2 regions of the Novosphingobium sp. BF6 genome follow, and region 2 is predicted to be linked to the other one. Evidence: riboswitches for the same ligand, from Rfam matches in the RefSeq annotation. Region 2 holds a riboswitch; the other holds the start of a gene.

Region 1 (9,808 bases), 240 kb from region 2:
CCTCTACTGAAGTTCGGCGGGCTACGCCGGATGGCCCCGGCAGCTAACACGCTTGTACAAAAGGACTTCCGGATAGCTTAGGGAGAATTCACCATGGGCATCGCCGCTCATGCGTCAATCGAGTGAGCCCCTGGCAAATGAGGAGAGATATCAGGCGGTTTCGGGTCGATTCTGAAGCTTCGTCGAACGGAGCAGTTCCAGCAGGCGCCGCGCGATCTCACGTTCGCCCATCACTACATGATCGGCACCGATCCGGGTGAGGTGATCGACTTCCTCGTCCGAGTGCGCACGGGCGAGGATCTGGATAGCAGGATTGAGCTGACGTGCGCGCTGGGCGATCACGCCCGCTTCGAAGCCTTCGGGAATGGCGATCATCAGCCGGGTCGCTTCCCTTACCCCGGCTTCGTCGAGAATATCCTCGCTGGAGGCATTGCCGGCAATGACGGCGTGACCGGTCTCACGCGCCCGTTTGACGAGATCGGGGCGTTCCTCCACCACGACGAGCTTGCGCAGATCGCCGGTTATTCCCTCGGCCACCAGCCTGCCGACGCGCCCGTAGCCGATCAGGATGAGCCGCTCGCCGGGGCGGGGTGTCGTGCCAGCCTCGCGGCGTTCGCGTTCGGCGGCAGCCACCGACTTGACGAGGCTGTGCCGCCCCGCGAGCCAGCGGAAGATGAGCGGGTTGAGGAAGATCGAGAAGATCGCCCCGGCCAGGATCAGGTCGCGGCCCTCTTCCGGCAAGACCTTGAGCTGGACGCCGAGCGCCGCGAGCATGAACGAGAATTCGCCGATCTGGGCGAGGCTGGCGGCGACGGCCAAAGCGGTCTGTGTCGGATGGCCGAAGATCCGTACGATGGCGACGGCGGCCAGCGATTTACCCACGATCACGATCAGCACGGTGGCGAGCACCGCTCCGGCATTCTCGACCACCACCGAGGGATCGAACAGCATGCCCACCGACACGAAGAACAGCACCGCAAAAGCGTCGCGAAGCGGCAGGGTTTCCTCGGCGGCGCGGCGGCTGAGCTGCTTTTCGCCCATGACCATCCCGGCGAAGAAGGCCCCAAGCGCGAAGGACACGTCGAAAAAGTAAGCCGCGCCGAAGGCCACGCCCAAGGCTATCGCCAGCACGGCCAGACGGAACAATTCGCGCGAGCCGGTATGTGCGGCCCAGTGCAGCGCCGCAGGGATCACGCGCTTGCCGACGATCAGCATCAGCGCGATGAAGCCGCCGACTTTGGCTAGCGTCTGCCCGATGGTCCAGGCGAGGTCCATGCCCGACTGGGCGCGCCCGTTCGCCAGCCCTGCGAGCGCAGGCAGAAGCACGAGGACGAGCACCATGGCAAGGTCTTCGACAATCAGCCATCCGACCGCGATCCGGCCGCGCTCGGTATCCATCAGGTTACCGACCTGAAGCGCTCTCAGCAACACCACGGTGCTCGCTACCGAAAGGGCGAGGCCGAAGATCAGCCCCCCCGCCAGGCTCCAGCCGAGCCAGGCGGCAAGGGCGACGCCCATGGCGGTGGCTATCGCGATCTGGAGCACCGCGCCGGGTACGGCGATGTTCTTGACCGAAAGCAGGTCCTTGACCGAGAAATGCAGGCCCACTCCGAACATCAGCAGGATCACGCCGAGTTCCGCCAGTTCGTTGGCGAGGGCGCTGTCGGCGACGATGCCGGGGGTGAAGGGGCCGACCAGTACGCCCGCGAAAAGATAGCCCGCCACCGGTGAAATCCTCAGGCGATGGGCGAGGGCGCCCATGGCGAAGGCGACGACCAGACCGGCAACGACCGTTCCGACGAGAGGCGTGGTATGCGGCAAACGAAACTCCCGTTCGGAACTTGGTCGGCATAAACAATGCCGATGGTTCGTTCACTCCAGGGTGATGACGAAGACAACCGCAAGGCCCGCCGCTGCCATCGATACGACCAGCAACAGCGGCAGCATCCACCCCGGAGCTATACTACGCTTACGGACCATTTCCGGTTCCTTTCCGCCTGCGTCGATGAAGCATCATGCTCCGGGAATGCGGTCTCGTTCGTGACTATTTCGTTTCGGAATGTTTCCATCAGGTTCTTTGTTCAATAGATGTCGCGACGGTATAGACCCGTTTCGGCCATGTCCTCCAGCCGCTCGTCCCCAAGCGCCGCTCGCAGCGCCGCATCGACGGCGGGCGCCATGCCCTGGAGGCTGCCGCAGACCAGGATTGCGGCGCCGTTCTCAACCCAATCGCGCAGGTCCGCCTCGGCTTCGGCCAGCAGGTGCTGGACGTAGCGGCCGCAATCGGCATCGCGCGACCAGGCTCGATCAAGGCGGGTGAGGGTGCCGCTGGCCAGCCATCCATCGATCTCGTCGGCAAGCAGGGCGTCGTGGGCGCGGCTGCGCTCGCCGAACAATAGCCAGTGGCCGCCGCGTCCGGCCCGTTCGGCTGCGCGCAAGTGGCCGCGAAGACCGGCGAGGCCTGTGCCGTTGCCGATCAGGATGAGCCGCTCGGCCTCGGCGGGGGCATGGAAGCCCTCGTTCGGATGCAGGCGCAGCGCGACTTCGCTGCCGAGCGGCGCCAAGTCCGTCAGCCAGCCTGAGCCGAGGCCCAGCGTACCGTCGGTTCGCGAGACCTGTCGGATCAGCAGGTCGAGGCGGCCGTCGGCGGGGATCGAGGCGATCGAGTATTCGCGGTGCGGCAGCGGGCGCAGTGCCCCGAGCAGTTCTGCGCCGCTCGCGACCGGATGATCCGGGACGAGCGATAGCGCAAGGTGTTCGGCAATCGGCCGACCTTCGATCCTCTCGGCGCCGTTCAATCCACTATGGGCGAGATAGGCGGCGACGCGCGCCGGATCGTTGGCGCCGGGCAGGACTTCGGCGATATCGCCGGCCTGCCAGTCGCGGGCGCTGTCTTCGCAAGGCTCCAGGCTGACCAGGAAGGCCGGTCCCCCGGCGCTGCCCGGATTGAGCAGGCGGCGTTCGGCAAGGCGCCAGCGCTCATAGGCGGCAGGCTCCCAGTCAGGCAGGTCCGGCTCGGCACCGAGGGCGGCAAGCTGCTGCTGCCATTGGCGCTGGGCGTCGCCGTCGTCGCCGTCGACCTCGATCATGTCGAACAGGCGGCGGGCGCCACCGGCGTGGAGCCAGTGATCGACCGAATGGCCGAACGCGCAGAATTCGGGATACTCGCGATCACCAAGCGCGAGCACCGCATATTCGAGATGATCCGCGCCGGGCGGCGTCGCCATGACCTGCCGCGCGAAACGACGGGCCGGGTCCGGCGGCTCGCCTTCGCCGTACGTGCTGACCACGAAGAGCGCGCGGTCGACTTCGGACAGCACGCCGTCGTCGACGGCCGAGAGCGGCATGACCTTTGCGCCGCCGAGCGCGGCCGCGGTCTGGCGGGCGAGGCGTTCGGCACCGCCGGTCTGGCTGGCGAAGGCCACGAGCAGGTCGCCGGTCGCCGCACTTTCCTTTGAGGTGCCTGCCTGTGCTTCGACCGCGGCGAGGGCGCGCTTGCGCTTGCGGCGGGCGAGATAGAGCAGCAGGCCGGTGACAGCGAACAACGGCATCGTCAGGCTGGACAGCAGCAGCAGGATGCGCCCGCCGATGCCGAAGAAGGCGCCGCGATGCAGTTCGTACATGCTGGTGGTGATGACCTTGCCGATCTTGCGGTTGGCATAGCGGTCGGCCTTGAGCAGCTTGCCGCTGGCGAGATCGACCTTGAGATCGTCCACCATGCGATCGTGACGGGCATTTGTCAGCATGACGCGGAAGCCGGCGGGTTCATGACCTTCGGGCAGGGTGACGGAAATCGACTTGTAGCTGCCGCCCATGGCGGCAATCACTGTCGGCCAGGCGCGGGCGAGGCTGGGCGTTCCGGTGGTCGGGGCTTCATGCTCGCCCTTCTTGCCACCGCCATGGCCGCTTTCCTCACGACTAGTCTTGCCGGTAAGGCTATAGAGCACACCCTGCCGATACCAGTCGTAGGACCACCAGAGGCCGGTCAGCGCGCTCAGCAGGTAGACCAGCGCCACCCAGCCGCCGATCACCACGTGGAGCGCGCGGTAAAGGTTCCGCCCGCTCTTGCGCAGGTCGAGGACCAGCCAGGAGCGCCAGTCGAAGGTGCGGCGCGGCCAGCGCAAATAGAGGCCCGAGATCGCGAAGAATACCAGCGCGATCGCGGAAAATCCGGTGATCTGGCGCCCCACGCCGTTCGGTCCGCCGGGCAGGGCGAGCCAGCGATGGAGATCCTCGACTGTCCGGAAGAATCCTGCGCCGTTCGCCTGGCCGAGTAGCATGCCGCTGCGGGGATCGACATAGCTGCGTTCGCCGCGCCGTTCGCCTTCGCGGGCGGCGAACGAGACGGTCCATGCTGCCTGAGGGTCGTGTTCGACGCTCAGGCGCTCCACCGGCAATCCGGGACGCTGGGCGGAAGCACGCGCGATCACTTCATCGGGCGAGAGCGGCGAGCCTGTTCCCGGCGGGAGCGTCACCACGCCCGGGCTAAGGGCGCGCATGATCTCGTTCTCGAAACTCAGCGTCGCACCGGTCACGCCCATGACGGCGAGGACGAAGCCTGCCGTAATGCCGAGGAACCAGTGAATATGAAATAGGACTTGCCGCGTCACCTGTCGCTTCCCGAATTCCGATGGCACCGCCGTAAGGCGCGGGCCATCGACAGCACGCTTGCGCGTACCCTCATGACGGTTCGGCTAATGAGATCAAGTTGCAATAGCAACAAAAACCGTTCTTCGTAGGTCCGGGAAGGGCGTTCAAGCCTTCTTCCGTGTCTTCGCAGCCGATTGCCCCGCCGGGGATGATTTTGGGCGGGACAATTAGCTATATCATGCGGTTAGCTGGAACTTCTCAGGCTATGGCCAGCTGATCGATGTGATGTCCGGCAAGCTCGATGACATCGGCGGCAAGCCGGTCGACCTGCTTCGTATCGGCATCCCAGGCGAACATGAAGCGCGCTCCGCCGCCGATGAAAGTATAGAACCGCCAACCGCGCGCACGCAGTCCGTCCAGCACCGGCTCCGGCGCGGCGAGAAACACCGCGTTGGCCTCTACCGGGAAGATAAGGTTCAGCCCCTCAATGCTCGACACTGCATCGGCAAGACGCCGGGCGCAGCCGTTGGCGTGACGGGCATTGTTCAGCCAGGCGCCGCTCTCAAGGACTCCGATCCACGGCGCGGAAAGGAAGCGCATCTTCGACGCGAGCTGGCCCGCCTGCTTGCAGCGATAGGAAAAGTCCTCGGAAAGCGCGCGGTCGAAAAAGATCACCGCCTCGCCCACGGCCATGCCGTTCTTGGTGCCGCCGAAACAGAGCACGTCCACGCCTGCCTGCCAGGTGATCTCGGCCGGCGTGCAATCGAGCGCTGCGCAGGCATGGGCGAAACGCGCGCCGTCCATGTGCAGCTTGAGGCCCAACTCGCGGCAGGTCGCCGAAATCGCCTCGATCTCGGCAATGCTGTAGACCTGTCCGGTCTCGGTGGGCTGGGTGATCGTGACGACGCGGGGCTTCGGGAAGTGGATGTCCGAACGGCCGACCGCCAGCGTGCGGATGGCTTCCGGAGTCAGCTTGCCGTCGGCACTTTGGGCGATGAGGAGCTTGGATCCGTTCGAGAAAAACTCCGGCGCGCCGCATTCGTCAGTCTCGACGTGGGCTGAGGAAGAGCAGATAACTGAATGATATGACTGGCAAAGTGCAGCAAGCGCCAGCGAGTTCGCAGCCGTGCCATTGAAGGCGAAGTAAACGTCGCAGTCGGTGGCGAATAGCGAGCGGAAGGCATCGGCGGCGCGCAGGGTCCATTCGTCCTCGCCATAGGCGGTCGCCGAACCCTGATTTGCAAGTTCCATCGCGGCCCAGGCTTCCGGACAGATCCCGGCATAGTTGTCGCTGGCGAATTGTTGGGTCGGCGCTATTTGTTGTGCTGACTGGGTGTTGGGCATGCGGTACTTCCTTCGAGGCTCGATGAAGCCGGAAGCGAACGACGGCGATGCAGCTGGAAGACCCGATTGTTGCCGGTCCGGCCACATCCCTTCGCATGTCTGCGAAGGTACCACCTTGCTCGGGAGCAGGTTGGTGCCGGGCGCGATCCCGACTCTTGATGCTGGGGCTGCTCTTAGGCCGTCTGCCCGGAATCGTCAATCGGGAGCATGCGATTGAGGAGCAGGGGGCATATCCTTTTGCCCCGCAGGATCAGCAGGAAGGCTGACTCGACGAAATTGCCGCAGCTTCGTAGGTTTTTCCGACGCTTCCGGCCGTCATGCCGGATGGCGCGAGGACAGAAGAACACATGGGGCGGACTTTCGATGCGACGGCATCCGGCCTGAGCCGGGCACGGAACGTACTGCTGATCACCGATCCCAACCGGCTGATCAGCTACGGACGGTTGGTTACGGCGGTCTTCGCGGTCATCGCCATCTATCTCGATCCCACCCAGCCGGTCCGCTACCGGACCGAAGCGCAGGACGTGCTGGCGGTTTACCTCGTCATGGCGATCCTGCTGGTGGCCTTGCCGGTTCGGCGACCGGTGGACAGCCTCGTCCATTTCGCCGTCCATGTGCTCGATACCGGGATCCTTGGCTGGCTCGCTTTCCTGACCAACGAACTGACCAGCCCGTTCTTCTCGTTCCTGCCGTTCACCCTGCTGGCGATGACGGTGCGCTGGGGCTTCATGGGCGCCATGGTCGGGGCGGTCATGCTGGAAGTGGTTCTGTTCACGATCGGCATTCCCGACATTCTCGACGGTGAGTCCGAACTGAACGTCCTCATCATCCGCACCGTCTACTTCATCGTCTGCGCGGTCATGCTCGGCTACTTCGGCGCTTATCGCGAGAGCAGCCGCGAGCGCCTGACCCGGCTGGCGAGTTGGCCGATGGATGCCGGGGTCGGCGATCGGCGCGGCTGGCTGGCGGAACTCTGCGGCCATTCCGGCGCGGTGACCGGTTGCGAAAGCCTGATCCTGATCTGGCGCGAACAGGACGAGCCGACCGGGTTCATCGCCTATTGGCGCCGCGAAGGGCTGCGGCTGCTGCCGCTCGATCCCGCAACCTATCGCAGCGTCTTCGCCGAGGCGCGGCTCGACTTCATGGACCGCACCCGCGCCAGCCTGCTTGATTCCGAGGAGATGGCGGGGCTGAACCACGTGCTCGACGTCCTCGAACTGCCGCGGCCCCGCTCGCACGACTATGCCGTGCGTTCGGGCTTTTCCGGATTGCGCTTTCGCGGCGCGATGATCGTGGTCGATCCGGACGGACGGCCGGAAGACGCGCTGGCGCTCACGGAGATCATCGCTGCGCGCACGGGTTCCGAACTGGAACATGTCGAACTCGTCGCCCGGCGGGCCGACAGTGCGCGGGCGGAGGAACGCAGCCGTCTGGGCCAGGATCTTCACGACAGCGTCCTCCAGGACCTGACCGCGACGAGCCTGAAGCTGCGGACCCTCGCTGCCCGTGAACCCGAAATGGCGGTGGAACTCAAGGCTATCGAGGAACTGGTCACCGAACAGCAGCGGCGCATCCGCCGTTTCGTCGAGAAACAGCGCGACGTCGATGCCGACCAGCCGACCGACATGGTGGCAGACCTGCAAAGGCAGGCCGACCTGCTTCAGAAGACCTGGGGTGTCACCGTCGCTTTCGACTGGCATGGCCGCTCCACGCAATTGCCGCGCAATCTCGTGCAGGAAGTGATCGCGCTGTTCTCCGAGGCGACCGCCAATGCCGTGCGGCACGGCGCCGCTACCCGCGTCGCGCTGGAGGCCCGTCGGGTCGGCAGCGCGCTCGAACTCGGGGTGGCGGACAATGGGCGCGGGCTGGGCGCGGCCGCGAACGGTAGGGGTTCGGTCTCCCTGCGCAGCCGGGCGATGCAACTGGGCGGCTCGATCGCCGTGGATGACAGTGCAGACGGCCTGCGCGTCACCATGGTCATCCCGCTGGAGGCAGCGGCATGAGCCTTACCGAGCTTCACACCTGCCGCGTTCTCGTCGCCGACGATCATCCGCTGCTGCTGCGCGGACTGGCCGACCTGCTCCAGGCGACGGGCGAGATCGATCTGGTGGAAGCCACCGGCAGTGGCACGCGCGCGCTGGCAGTCATCCGCGAGAGGCAGCCGGACGTTGCCGTTCTCGATGTGTCGATGCCCGATCTGGGCGGGCTGGCCATCCTGCGGGCGATCCGCGAGGGCGGCTGGCCGGTGCGGGTGATCTTCCTTTCCGCGACGATGACCGGCAGGCAGATCGCCGAGGCCATCGGGCTGGGGGTCTGGGGGCTGCTGCTCAAGGACTATGCTGCGGATTCGCTGCTCGATTGCCTGCGGCAGGTCGTGACGGGCCGCAAGTGGCTGCCCGAGGACCTCGTGGCCAAGGGGAAGCGCGGAGGCGGCGTCGATATCGGCGGCGAGATCGCCGGTCTTACCCCGCGCGAGAAGGAGATCAGCGCGCTGGTCTGCCGCGGCTTCTCCAACAAGGCCATTGCCGGAATGGTGGGATCGACCGAGGGAACGGTGAGCATCCACCTCCACAACATCTACCGCAAGCTGGACATTTCGAGCCGCACCACCTTGGCTACTCTTTTCGTGAAGTACCAGTCCCAGATCAGCGACACTTTCTGAGATGACGGCGGAGCGCGCCTCTACCGGCGGTGGCAATCTGCGGTTCTGGCTGGGCGTCGTGGTGGGAACGGCTTTCCTCGCCTTGCTCTGGACTTCGGTGGACATGGCTGCGGTGGGCGCTTTGCTGATGCGGGCAAGCTGGCCCTCGCTGGTCCTGGCCCTTGCCGCTTATGCGCTGGACTTCCTGCTGCGGGCCTGGCGGTTTCGCCTGCTGCTCGACCCCGCTGGCCGCAAAGTGCCGTTCGGGCCGAGCGTCGCGCCTTTCGTGGCCAGCTTCGGGATCAGCGATATCCTGCCCTTCCGGCTCGGGGACGTGTTCCGGGTCTACTGGTTCCATCGCCGCTTCTCGCTGCCGATGGGGCATGTGCTGGGGGCCATGGTGGTCGAGCGGGTGCTCGATCTCGTCTCGATCCTGATGGTGGCGGGGCTGGCGCTTCTGCTGATCGATACTGCGCTACCTGCCGAGATCGTGGCGCAGTTTCGGCTCGTTCTTGTGGTAGCGGTGGCGGTAAGCCTCGCCGTACTGCTTTCGCCCGGAGCGATCGAGGCGATTGCGGGTTGGGGAGAGCGCAAGTTCCCGCTTGTCCCTGTCATGAAGCTGGCCGGTACGGCCCGGTCGGTGGCGGAAGCGGTGCGCGGCACCGGCGATCCGCGCCGCATTCTCGGCATGGTCCTGCTGTCCTTCGCGTTGTGGCTGCTGGAGAGCCTGGTCATGCTCGGCGCCTGGGTGAGCCTGGGCGGCGGCCTGCCGGAATGGCTGAAGCCGCTGGTGGCCTTTGCCTTCTCGACGCTGGGCACTTTGGTTCCGGCGCTTCCAGGGCATTTCGGCTCCTACGAGTTCTTCGGCATGCTGTCCTACCGGGCGGTCGGGGTCGAAGCCGAACAGGGGGCGGCAACCATCCTGCTGGCGCATTTGCTGCTCTGGCTGCCGACGGCGCTGTTCGCGCTGGGTTGGCTGGTTTCCGTGCGGCGGCAATCGCCGCTCACGATGCTGAGGGCGCACTAACCGTCTGATTTCACCAACGTATTGTCGCGCGATTTCCTCTGGGCGCTTGCCTGGACCGGTTCGTCGATGCAGAGGCGCCGCCCCGTTCCATCGTCGCCGGTGGATATGCTTCATGATGAGGTTTTTACGATGCCGACCACCCGATCCTTCGCCCTCCACGCCTTTACCAGCGTTGCCGCCTTGGCCGGTCTGACGGTGCAGGCGGA
Region 2 (9,808 bases):
CACATTTCGAGATCGAACCGGACGGCTCTTTCACGATCGACACGATCCTCGTGGAAGTCGTTTAAAGGAACGGAGCGCCTCGGCGCAGCAAACGGCAAGGGCATTGCGGTCTCGCCCGGCAGCGCGTAATCGCAGGACGCTTTTCCCGATAGAGACGATCGATGACGCTTCAGACCTGGTGGCTCTACGCTTTCGCGGTGTTCCTGCTTTCGGGAACGCCCGGCCCGAACATGCTCCATGTCATGGCGCGCAGCGTCGAGTTCGGTTTCCGCCGCAGCGTACCGGCCATGGCGGGCTGCATGATGGCGATCACGCTGGTTCTGGCGGCCTCGGCGGCAGGGCTGACCGCCCTGCTCAAGGCGATCCCGGGCGCCTTCGAGGTTCTCCGCTATCTCGGCGTGGCCTATCTGGTCTATCTCGGCATCAAGTCGTGGCGGGCGCCGGTCTCCGACGACGCGGCGGACGAGCGGCTGGACCGCCGCTCATCGCCCATGGCGCTGTTCCGGGGCGGCTTCACGATCGCGATCAGCAATCCCAAGCTGCTGCTTTTCGCCGCCGCCTTCTTCCCCCAGTTCATCAATCCAGCCGAGCCGAAAGCCCCGCAGTTCGCCATTCTCGTGGGGACGTTCGCGGAGATCGAAATGCTCTGGTACTGCACGTATGCGCTGGCGGGCGGCTCGCTTTCGAACCACTTGCGCCGTCCTTCGGTGAAGCGGCTGTTCAACCGCATCGCCGGATCGATCTTCGTCGGCTTCGGCGCCGCGCTGCTGACGTCTCGCGGCGCCTGAACGCTCAGCCTGCCGCCTGTTCGGCCAGGAGGAAGGCCCCGACCAGACCCGAAGGTTCGGTGCAGGCAGGCGGCACGATCAGCCGCTCCATCGCCGCCTCATCCCGCGCGGCCTGCACGTAGCCGCCGAGCAAGGCCGCCGTGCGCGCGCGGATGAGCGGGATCAGCCGCGCCTGCTTCATGACCCCGCCGCCGAGCACGATGCGCTGCGGTGCCATCGTCAGAAACAGCGTCATGCAGAGCTGCGCCAGATAATCGGCCTCGATCTCCCAGAACGGATGGTCGGCCGCCAGTTCGGAAGCCGGTGCCCCCCAAGCACTGCTCACGGCGGGACCGGCGGCAAGACCTTCGAGGCAATCGCCGTGGAACGGGCAGGTCCCGGCAAAACCCTCATGCGCCGGATGGCGACGGACGAGAATGTGCCCGGCTTCGGGATGGCCGATGCCGTGGACCGGCCTGCCCTCGCTGACCAGCCCGACGCCGATGCCGGTGCCGACCGTGACATAGGCAAGCTGGCGCATCTCCGTCCCTGCCGCACGAACTTCGGCCAGGGCCGCCGCATTGACGTCGGTATCGATCGCCATGGGCACGTCCAGGAAGGACCGGATGCGGGCGAGCAGGTCGGTGCCTTCCCAGCCCGGCTTGGGCGTCGCTAGGATTTTCCCGTAATCCGGCGCGGCCGGGTCCACCCCGACCGGTCCGAAGCTGGCCACGCCGATCCCGGCCACCGGGCCGAGGTCCGCCGCATCGCGGAAGAACGCCGCGACTTCGGTAAAGGTCGTGTCCGGATCACGGGTGGGGATCGTCGCGGTGCGCAGCGATCCCGTCGCAGCGCTGCCGACGGCGCAGACGAACTTGGTGCCGCCTGCCTCTATTGCCCCGTAGATCGTCATGCCCTGCCCTCTTCCTGACCGCTGATTCCCCCAAGCCTCTGCCACCGCAAGCCAAGGCCTACAAGCGATTGCGCCCGCGGGTCGAAAACGACCCGCGGGCGCAGACGGTATGGCAGTCGGGGAACTGCCTTTCCGTCAGGCTACCGAGGAGAGACGGAAGGTCTGCCTCTGCCCGCCGGTATCGAAGCGTGCGGCCTGGTCGTTGAGCGAGGCGGCCTCGGCCGTCAGGTTGCGGGCGGCGGCGGAGGTTTCCTCCACCATCGCCGCGTTCTGCTGGGTCGAGTGGTCCATCGTCGAGACCGCCACGCTGATCTGGGTGATCGCGGTGGACTGGGCCTGGTTGTCCTCGGCCATCTGGCCGAGCAGCGTGTGCACTTCGGTCATGTCGCCCGAGATGTTCTCGAAGGCGCCATCGACGCGCTGGACCGCATCGACCGCCGTGCCGATGTCGGCCTGCGTCGCGGTGAGCTGTTCGCGGGCCCGCTTGGCTTCTTCTTCCGAGCGCATGGCGAGCGCCGAGACGAGGTCGGCGACGACCGCGAAGCCGCGACCGGCATCGCCTGCCCGGCCCGCCTCGACGGCAGCGTTCATCGCAAGGACGCGGGTCTGGAAGGCGATCTTGTCGACGCCCTCGATCACCGAGTCGATGCCCTTGGCGCTGAGGCTGACGCGGTCCATCGCCGCAACGGCCTCTCCGGCAACCGCCCGCCCGCCCGAGACGGTCGAGAGCGCTTCATCGGCGCGGCGCACCGTCTGCGAGGATGCCGTGGCCGAAGCTTTCAGGCGCTGGTCGATCTGGACGAGCGCGGCGGAGGTTTCTTCGAGGCTGGCGGCATTGGCCTCGGTGCGGCGGGCGAGGTCCTCGGAGGCCTGGGCGATTTCCGCCGAGCCGGTCTGGATGCCGCCCGCGCTGCTGGCAACGGCGCCGATCATGCGGCGCAGTTCGCCCAGCGCGGCGTTGAAGTTGTCCTTGAGCGCGGCATAACCGGCCGGGAAGGTCACGGCGATCTCGCGGGTGAGGTCGCCCTGGCGCAGTGCGTCGAGGCCGTCGCCGATGGCCGTGGTGACGACCTTCTGCACCTCGGTGGCACGGTGGTCGGCTTCGGCGCGGTCGGCGGCGGCCTGGCGGAACACGTCGGCGGCGCGGGCCATCGTGCCGATCTCGTCCTGACGATCGAGTTCGGGGATCGCGCAGTTCTCGCCCTTGGCGAGGCGATCGACGGCGCCGCTCAGCTTGGTCATGGGACGACCGATGATGCCGCCAGCGGCGTAGAACAGGCTGGCAAGAACGGCGGCGACGATGACCAGGCCGCCGATCACCAGTTGCCAGGCCATGCTGCGGGCGGGCGCGGCGATGGTCGCCTCGGGCACGTCGAGCACGAGCGCCCAGGTGGCGTTGAGGCCTTGCAGGGTGATGGGGCGGATCACGCGGCGGGTCGGGACGCCGTCCACCTCGATGTCGGACAGCACGCGGGTTTCACCGCTGGCCAGCGCCGCCTTCACGTCGTCGAGACCGGGATCGTCGTAGGTCTTGCCGAGCTGGGCGGGATCGGGATTGGCCACCCAGGTCGCACCTGCGGACAGCAGCATGACGCGACCGGTGCCGAACGGCTTCAACTTCGACAGACGCTCGGACAGACCGCCCAGTTCCATGTCCACACCGGCGGCACCGATGACGCGGTCGCCGGAACGGACCGCATGGGTGATGGAGGTCATCAGGACAGTCGTGCCGTTCACGTCATAAGCGTAAGGATCGACGATGGCGCCCGCCCCGCTTTCGAAGGCCTTGCGGTAGTAGGGCTTCTCGTAAGCATCGCTCTCGTTGTTCGGCGACTGGGTCAGCACGCCGTTGCTCTTGACCCAATAAGGCGTGAAGTTGCCGTTGCCGCTCGATCCGGGCTGGCCGCCCTTGCCCGCGTCGTCGCCGTCCCACTGGTTCGGTGCGATCATGACCCAGGAGCCCAGCGCCACCTTGGACTTGAGCAGGTCCGCCTTGAGGACGTTCGTCGCCGTGCCGCGATCGCGCGAACCGCTGGCATGCATGTTGCCCAGGGAGGAGGCCAGCGTACTGGCAGTGGCCTCGAAGGCGGCGATATCGGCCTTCACCTGGTTGCCCTCGGCATCGGCCTGGGCGATCGCAGACTGGTCGGACAGCTTGCCGACCTCCGAACCCGTTTCAAAGACGACGGCGGTGAAGCCGAGCAGCAGCAGAACGGCGATCGCCAGACCGGCGACCGTCATCAGCTTGCCCGCGATATGCATGCGACTGAACAAGTCTCTCATTTTCCAGCTCCTGGAAGGTAGATCAAAAGGCTGCGGTGATCGAGAAGAGCGCGGCGGCAGTAGCGGCCGGATTGTGGCGCAGATTGGTGTCGATATAGGACAGGCCCAGCGTGATCGGCCCCAGCACGGCATCGCCGCCAAGCGACCAGTCGTAGTAGCCGCCCGGCTTCGGACTGATCGCCCCCCTGCTGCGGCCGCCATGGGCGCGCAGGGTCAGCGGCGTGCCGGGGATCGGCGCGGCGGTATCGCCGGAAAGATAGAGGTGATCGCCGCCGATCGCGGCCTGGTTCCAGCTGTAGGCCGCGCTCAGCGTAGCGCTGAGCGGGCCGAAATCGTGGGTCAGCTTCGTGGTCGTTTCGAGATATTCGATCTTCCCCGAGCCTTCCCCGCCGGGATAGCTGTAATAGGCCAGCATGACGTCGAGCGTCGTTCGGGGCGCAACTGCCCCTGCCCAACCGCCGTAGAGATCGACTTCGGTGTGGCCGTAGCGATCACTCGTGTCCAGCGCGGACGCCCAGGTGCCGATATAGACGCCGCTGCTGTGGCCGACATTGATCGTCGCCTGTACGGCAGGGTCCTTGCCGGTCTGCGAAATGCCGCGAAAGCGATAGTCGCTGATGATCGTCGCCGCGCCGGAGACCGTGAACTCGGGGGTATCGTCAGCGGCGTGGGTGGCAACAGGCAGAAGCAACAGCGCCAGGGCAAGCCCGGCGGAAGGGAGGAAGTGCATGAAAGTCCTGTTTTGGGACAAAGGGGGGGGCAGTGCCATTATAGGACGACCCGACACCCATCGGCGGGAGCGCAAGCCGCGCTCCGCCGATCTCCCCAACAGAAACTTACAAGACGTTCATATTATTTAGAAAAAAATAAACCTGAGGCTCAGGCCGGATCGAGTTCCACCGCGCGTTCCTGGCGCTGTCCGCCACCGATCCGTGCGGCGTCGAACGGCGTGGTCTGATAGATCTCGTTGATCCAGTTGCCGAAAAACAAGTGCCCATGACTACGCCAGGCGTTGACGGGTGGCTGCGCGGGATCGTCCTCGGGATAATAGTTCACCGGAACCGGGCCGCCGTCGCGGCGGTATTCGTTGCCGAGCGTATCGACGTCGTATTCGAGGTGGTTGAACATCAGCACTGCCCGGTCGGCGGGGTCGTGGAGCAGGCAGAGGCCCGCCGCGTCGCTTTCGGCCAGGACCTGGAGACTGCCGCTCTCCGGCAGATCCGCCTTGCGCACCTGGGTCCAGCGCGAAACCGGCACCGCGAAACTGTCGGAAATCCCGCGCAGGAACGGCGAGTTCGGCGCAAGGTTGCGGTGGGGATAGACCCCGAAGGCCTTGGCCGGCAGTTCGTGCTTCGGCACACCGTGGAAGTGGTGAAGAAAGGCCTGCGCCGCCCAGCAGATCGTCAGGCAGCTATGGACGTGGGTGCGCGTCCAGTCGAAGATGCGGCGCAGTTCGGGCCAGTAGCGCACTTCGTCGAAGGCGAGACGCTCGACCGGAGCGCCGGTGATGATGAAACCGTCGAACCGCTCGTGCTCGACATCGCGCCAGGGGCGGTAGAAGGCCTCGAGGTGCTCGGCCGAGGTATTGCGGGCGACGTGATCGCTGATCCGCACCAGGGTCAGCTCGATCTGGAGCGGCGTCGCACCGAGCAGGCGGGCGAGCTGGGTCTCGGTGCTGACCTTGTCGGGCATGAGGTTGAGCAGTCCGATCCGCAGCGGGCGGATATCCTGCCGCACCGCATCGCTTTCGCGCATGACGGCCACGCCTTCGTTCTCCAGAATGGAGCGGGCGGGCAGGTCGTCGGGTATCTTGATCGGCACTTCGCGTCGGTCCTCAATTCCGGGATGACGCTGGTGGCTTGATCCGTTCGATTGCCCGGTCGGCCACATCCTCCTTCACGGAGTGCCACCTTGCCCGGATCGGCAGGTTGGCGTTGGGCGTCGCCCCAACTCTTGATGCTGGAAAGGGCCATAGGCGGTTTGGCGCGCTCTGGCAACGCCCTGCCCCCATTTGGCTATCCGGCCCGCCGCACGGGTGGCCTGAAGCGGGCGATCGGCCCACCGGTACAATTGACGAATAGGGAAATCGGGCCTAGCCGCCGGGGAGGAATACCAAATATTGCGCCTCCGCGAAATCGACTTCGCAGCCAAGGCCGCGCTATGCTAAGGACATTGGAATGAGTTTGCCGGCCGCTGCCGTCGTGATCCTGATGACGGGCCAGCCGGTTCCCGACGCCCCCGCCTACATGGCGGTACAGGATGTCGTCGGAACCACGACGGCTGGAATCACCGCGACGACGCCGGATCCGCAGGCGGCTCCGGCTCCGCAGACGGACGCTCCCGCCGTTCCGACACCCTCCGCTCCGGAAGATAACACGACCGCGACGGCACCAAGCGCCGCGACGCCAGAAGCGAACGATCCGGCCGCTGGCCCCGAGTCGGTCATCGTCGTCACGCGCCCGGAACCGGCACCGCCCGGCGACCCGCTGCAACACCTCAACGTCGAATCCTTCAAGGCCGTGCAAGCGGTCGACAAGGCCGTGCTCGAACCCGTGGCCAAGGCCTACAACAAGGGCCTGCCCCGCCCCGTCCGCAAGGGGCTGCGCAACTTCTTCAGCAACCTCGGCGAGCCGGTGGTGTTCGCCGCCTATCTGCTCCAGTTCAAGCCGGGCAAGGCCGCCGAAACCGCGGGCCGCTTCGTCATCAACACCACGCTGGGCGTCGCCGGTTTCGTCGATGTGGCGAAGAAGAAGCCGTTCAACCTGCCCTATCGCCCCAACGGCCTTGCCAATGTACTGGGCTATTACGGCGTCGGCCCGGGACCCTACTTCTACCTGCCGATCGTCGGCCCGACGACGCTGCGCGATATCATCGGCGACACGGTGGACAAGCTCCTGCTGCCCGCTGCCGTCGGCAAACCCTTCACCAAGCCCGCCGTCGTACTGCCGATGACGATCATGAACCAGCTTGGCGAACGCGCCGCCTTCGACGAACAGATCAACAAGATCCGAGAGGAAGATCGGCCCTATGCCGCCTACCGTGATCTCTATCTCAAGCAACGCGAGGCGGAGATCGAAGCGCTTCATGGGCGCACCGTGCCGGACGTAGTGCCGGTCTACGGCCCCGGCCTGAAGACACCCGGCAAGACCGATGGGACCAAGACGCCGGAAGGCAACGAAGCCGCGCCCGTAGAGCCGGCTGGTGTAGAACCGACTGGCGCGGTTCCGGCTCCGACCGGGCCGACCGCTGACGCAACGGCGCAACCCGCGCCCGCCCAAGTCGCAGCGCCTGCCGTAACGACGCCCTGACGGGCGTCTTCCATCCGCGTCAGTTCAGCCCCACCCCGATTGCGGCAAGCAGGACATCCGGGTCGATCGGCTTGGTGAGAAAGGCGCTGGCACCGGCCGACATGGCCTGCTCCCTCGCCGCGTCGGTTGGATAGCCGGTCATCACGATCACCGGCTGCGGACAATTGCGACGCCGCAGTTCCGCCTGCATCGCCAGCCCGGTCATGCCCGGCATGTGCAGGTCGGTGACGATCGAAGTGACATGCCGCAGCAGTTCGCTGGCCAGCAGGTCCTCCGCGCGGGCGAAACCGATGCTCGTCAGCCCCTCCGAACGAAGCAGACTGTCGAGACTGCCGCGCACCCCGGCATCATCATCCACCACGGCCACGAGCGGCCGCGTCAGCGGGCTGTTATTTAGGGGGGCGACCAATGCATACTCCAGTTATCTCAGGCGAAACCTTCGGACAGGGCCGTGGTTCCATTCAACCCTCACTCCAATTGGCAAGGCCGGCAGGCCAATGCCATCATACTCAGGTGTTAAGGGAGAGGCCGGTCCGTGTGGCATCGCCCTGCCATTGCGTCTAGGCTAAGCATAGCCGTATCCTCGCACCTTCCCGCCGTGAACCCAGTGCCTTACCGAGCGACCGCAACCGATCGATGATCCTTTCCAAGCGCCCCCGTTCCGCCCTTCGCGCCTTCCTGCGCAGCGAAGCTTCCGGCGGTATCCTGCTGATGGGCGCGGCGGCGCTGGCGCTGATCGTGGCCAACAGTCCGCTGGCCGAAGGCTATTTTCACGCCCTGCACCTCTGGGTCGGCCCCCCGTGGTTTTCCCTGTCGCTGACGCACTGGATCAACGACGGCCTGATGGCGCTGTTCTTCCTGCTCGTCGGCCTGGAGATCAAACGCGAGTTCGTCGACGGCCACTTGTCGAACTGGCCCGACCGCGCGCTTCCCGCGATAGCCGCCACCTCAGGCATGATTTTCCCGGCGCTGATCTACCTCGCCATCGCCGGCTCGACACCCGGCCTCGCACGCGGCTGGGCCATTCCTGCTGCCACCGACATTGCCTTCGCGATCGGCGTCATGGCCATTCTCGGCAAGCGGGTGCCCGCCTCGCTCAAGCTGTTCCTGACGACGGTGGCCATCGTCGACGACATGGGCGCGGTCGCGGTGATCGCGCTGGCCTATACCAGCCAGATAAAGGGCGCCGCCCTGCTCGCCGCCGGGATCGTCATGGGTGTGATGTTCGTGCTCAACCGGATCGGCGTGAAGCGGCTCTTGCCCTATCTCGTGCTCGCCGCCGCGCTCTGGCTGGCGGTCCTTCTGTCGGGAATTCATGCCACCATCGCCGGTGTACTGGCCGCCAGCCTGATCCCGATCCGCGCTACTCCCGGCGCACCGGACAGCGGGGAATCGCCGCTCCACCGGCTGGAACACGGCCTTCACGGATGGGTCGCCTATGGCGTGGTTCCGCTGTTCGGCTTCGCCAATGCCGGGGTCTCACTGGCAGGGCTTGGCATGGAGCAACTGCTCGCACCGCTGCCGATGGGCGTGGCCGGGGGGCTGTTCCTCGGCAAGCAGATCGGCGTGTTCCTGGCGCTCTGGCTCTGCGCGCGCTTCGGCATCGCCCGGCGTCCGAGCGGCGCGACCTGGCTCCAGACTTACGGGATGTGCCTGCTCTGCGGTATCGGCTTCACGATGAGCCTGTTCGTGGGCGGCCTTGCCTTCAGCGATCCGGTGCTGATCGACGAGGTCAAGATCGGCGTCCTCGGCGGCTCGATGCTTTCGGCGCTGGCGGGATATGCAGTGCTCCGCCTGACCGCATCGCGAAAAGACGCAAAAACGGCTGCGCAAGGCTGAGCGGCCTGGAGCACTGGCCCGGTCACTGAAGTGTCAGTTCCGGTAGCGGGTGATGCTCTCGTCCCGCACGCCGAGTTGCTCCGCCATGCGCACGAGGTCGGCCAGCGACTGCGCCGCCATCTTGCGCATCACATTGCCGCGATGGATCTTCACGGTGATCTCGGACAAGTCCAGCCGCGCGGCGACCTGCTTGTTCATCAGCCCGGTCACGACCAATGCCATGACTTCGCGTTCGCGCGGAGTCAGCGTCGCGAAGGCAAGCCGCAAGGCGGCATTGTCGGCATGGACCGACCTGCGCGCCCGATCCGCTTCCAGCCCCGTTCGCACGGCGGCCAGCAACTGTTCCTCCTCGAACGGCTTGGGCAGGAAATCGACGGCACCCGCCTTCATCGCGCGAACGGTCATCGGAATATCGCCATGGCCGGTGATCAGGATCACCGGGACCGCGATACCTTCGGCGGCAAGCCGCTCCTGGAAATCGAGTCCGCTTTCGCCCGCAAGGCGAATATCCAGCACGAGACAGCGGGCCTGCTCGGGCCATTCGGCGGCGAGGAAAGCTTCGGTCGTCGCGAATAGGGCCACCTCGAAGCCGCTTGCACGCAACAGGCTGCCGATGCTGTCGCGCACGTCGGCATCGTCGTCCAACACGCAGACGCAGCCTTCCGGTTCCTCGCCGGTCATGAAATTCGTCTCCGAGG

What was found. A riboswitch is a leader RNA that binds a small molecule or an ion and turns the genes downstream of it on or off. The one in region 2 is predicted to bind S-adenosylmethionine.
Region 1: it holds a riboswitch for S-adenosylmethionine, as region 2 does, so the genes downstream of both, AC4D6D_RS22505 (threonine aldolase family protein) here and AC4D6D_RS23385 (homoserine O-succinyltransferase) in region 2, are expected to answer to the same signal.

What each region holds. Positions count from the first base shown of each region.
Region 1 is NZ_CM177776.1:1,681,794-1,691,601, reverse strand. It holds gene AC4D6D_RS22515 (cation:proton antiporter domain-containing protein) at 151-1,821, opposite strand; gene AC4D6D_RS22510 (PepSY domain-containing protein) at 2,082-4,610, opposite strand; gene AC4D6D_RS22505 (threonine aldolase family protein) at 4,849-5,934, opposite strand; SAM-I-IV-variant riboswitch at 5,991-6,101, opposite strand; gene AC4D6D_RS22500 (sensor histidine kinase) at 6,282-7,937, shown strand; gene AC4D6D_RS22495 (response regulator) at 7,934-8,596, shown strand; gene AC4D6D_RS22490 (lysylphosphatidylglycerol synthase transmembrane domain-containing protein) at 8,598-9,602, shown strand; gene AC4D6D_RS22485 (hypothetical protein) at 9,732-9,808, shown strand, end outside.
Region 2 is NZ_CM177776.1:1,919,599-1,929,406, forward strand. It holds gene AC4D6D_RS23360 (class I SAM-dependent methyltransferase) at 1-65, shown strand, start outside; gene AC4D6D_RS23365 (LysE family translocator) at 162-788, shown strand; gene AC4D6D_RS23370 (ROK family protein) at 793-1,680, opposite strand; gene AC4D6D_RS23375 (methyl-accepting chemotaxis protein) at 1,816-3,963, opposite strand; gene AC4D6D_RS23380 (TorF family putative porin) at 3,986-4,693, opposite strand; gene AC4D6D_RS23385 (homoserine O-succinyltransferase) at 4,843-5,784, opposite strand; SAM-I-IV-variant riboswitch at 5,822-5,928, opposite strand; gene AC4D6D_RS23390 (MlaA family lipoprotein) at 6,141-7,271, shown strand; gene AC4D6D_RS23395 (response regulator transcription factor) at 7,291-7,680, opposite strand; gene nhaA (Na+/H+ antiporter NhaA) at 7,908-9,110, shown strand; gene AC4D6D_RS23405 (response regulator transcription factor) at 9,144-9,791, opposite strand.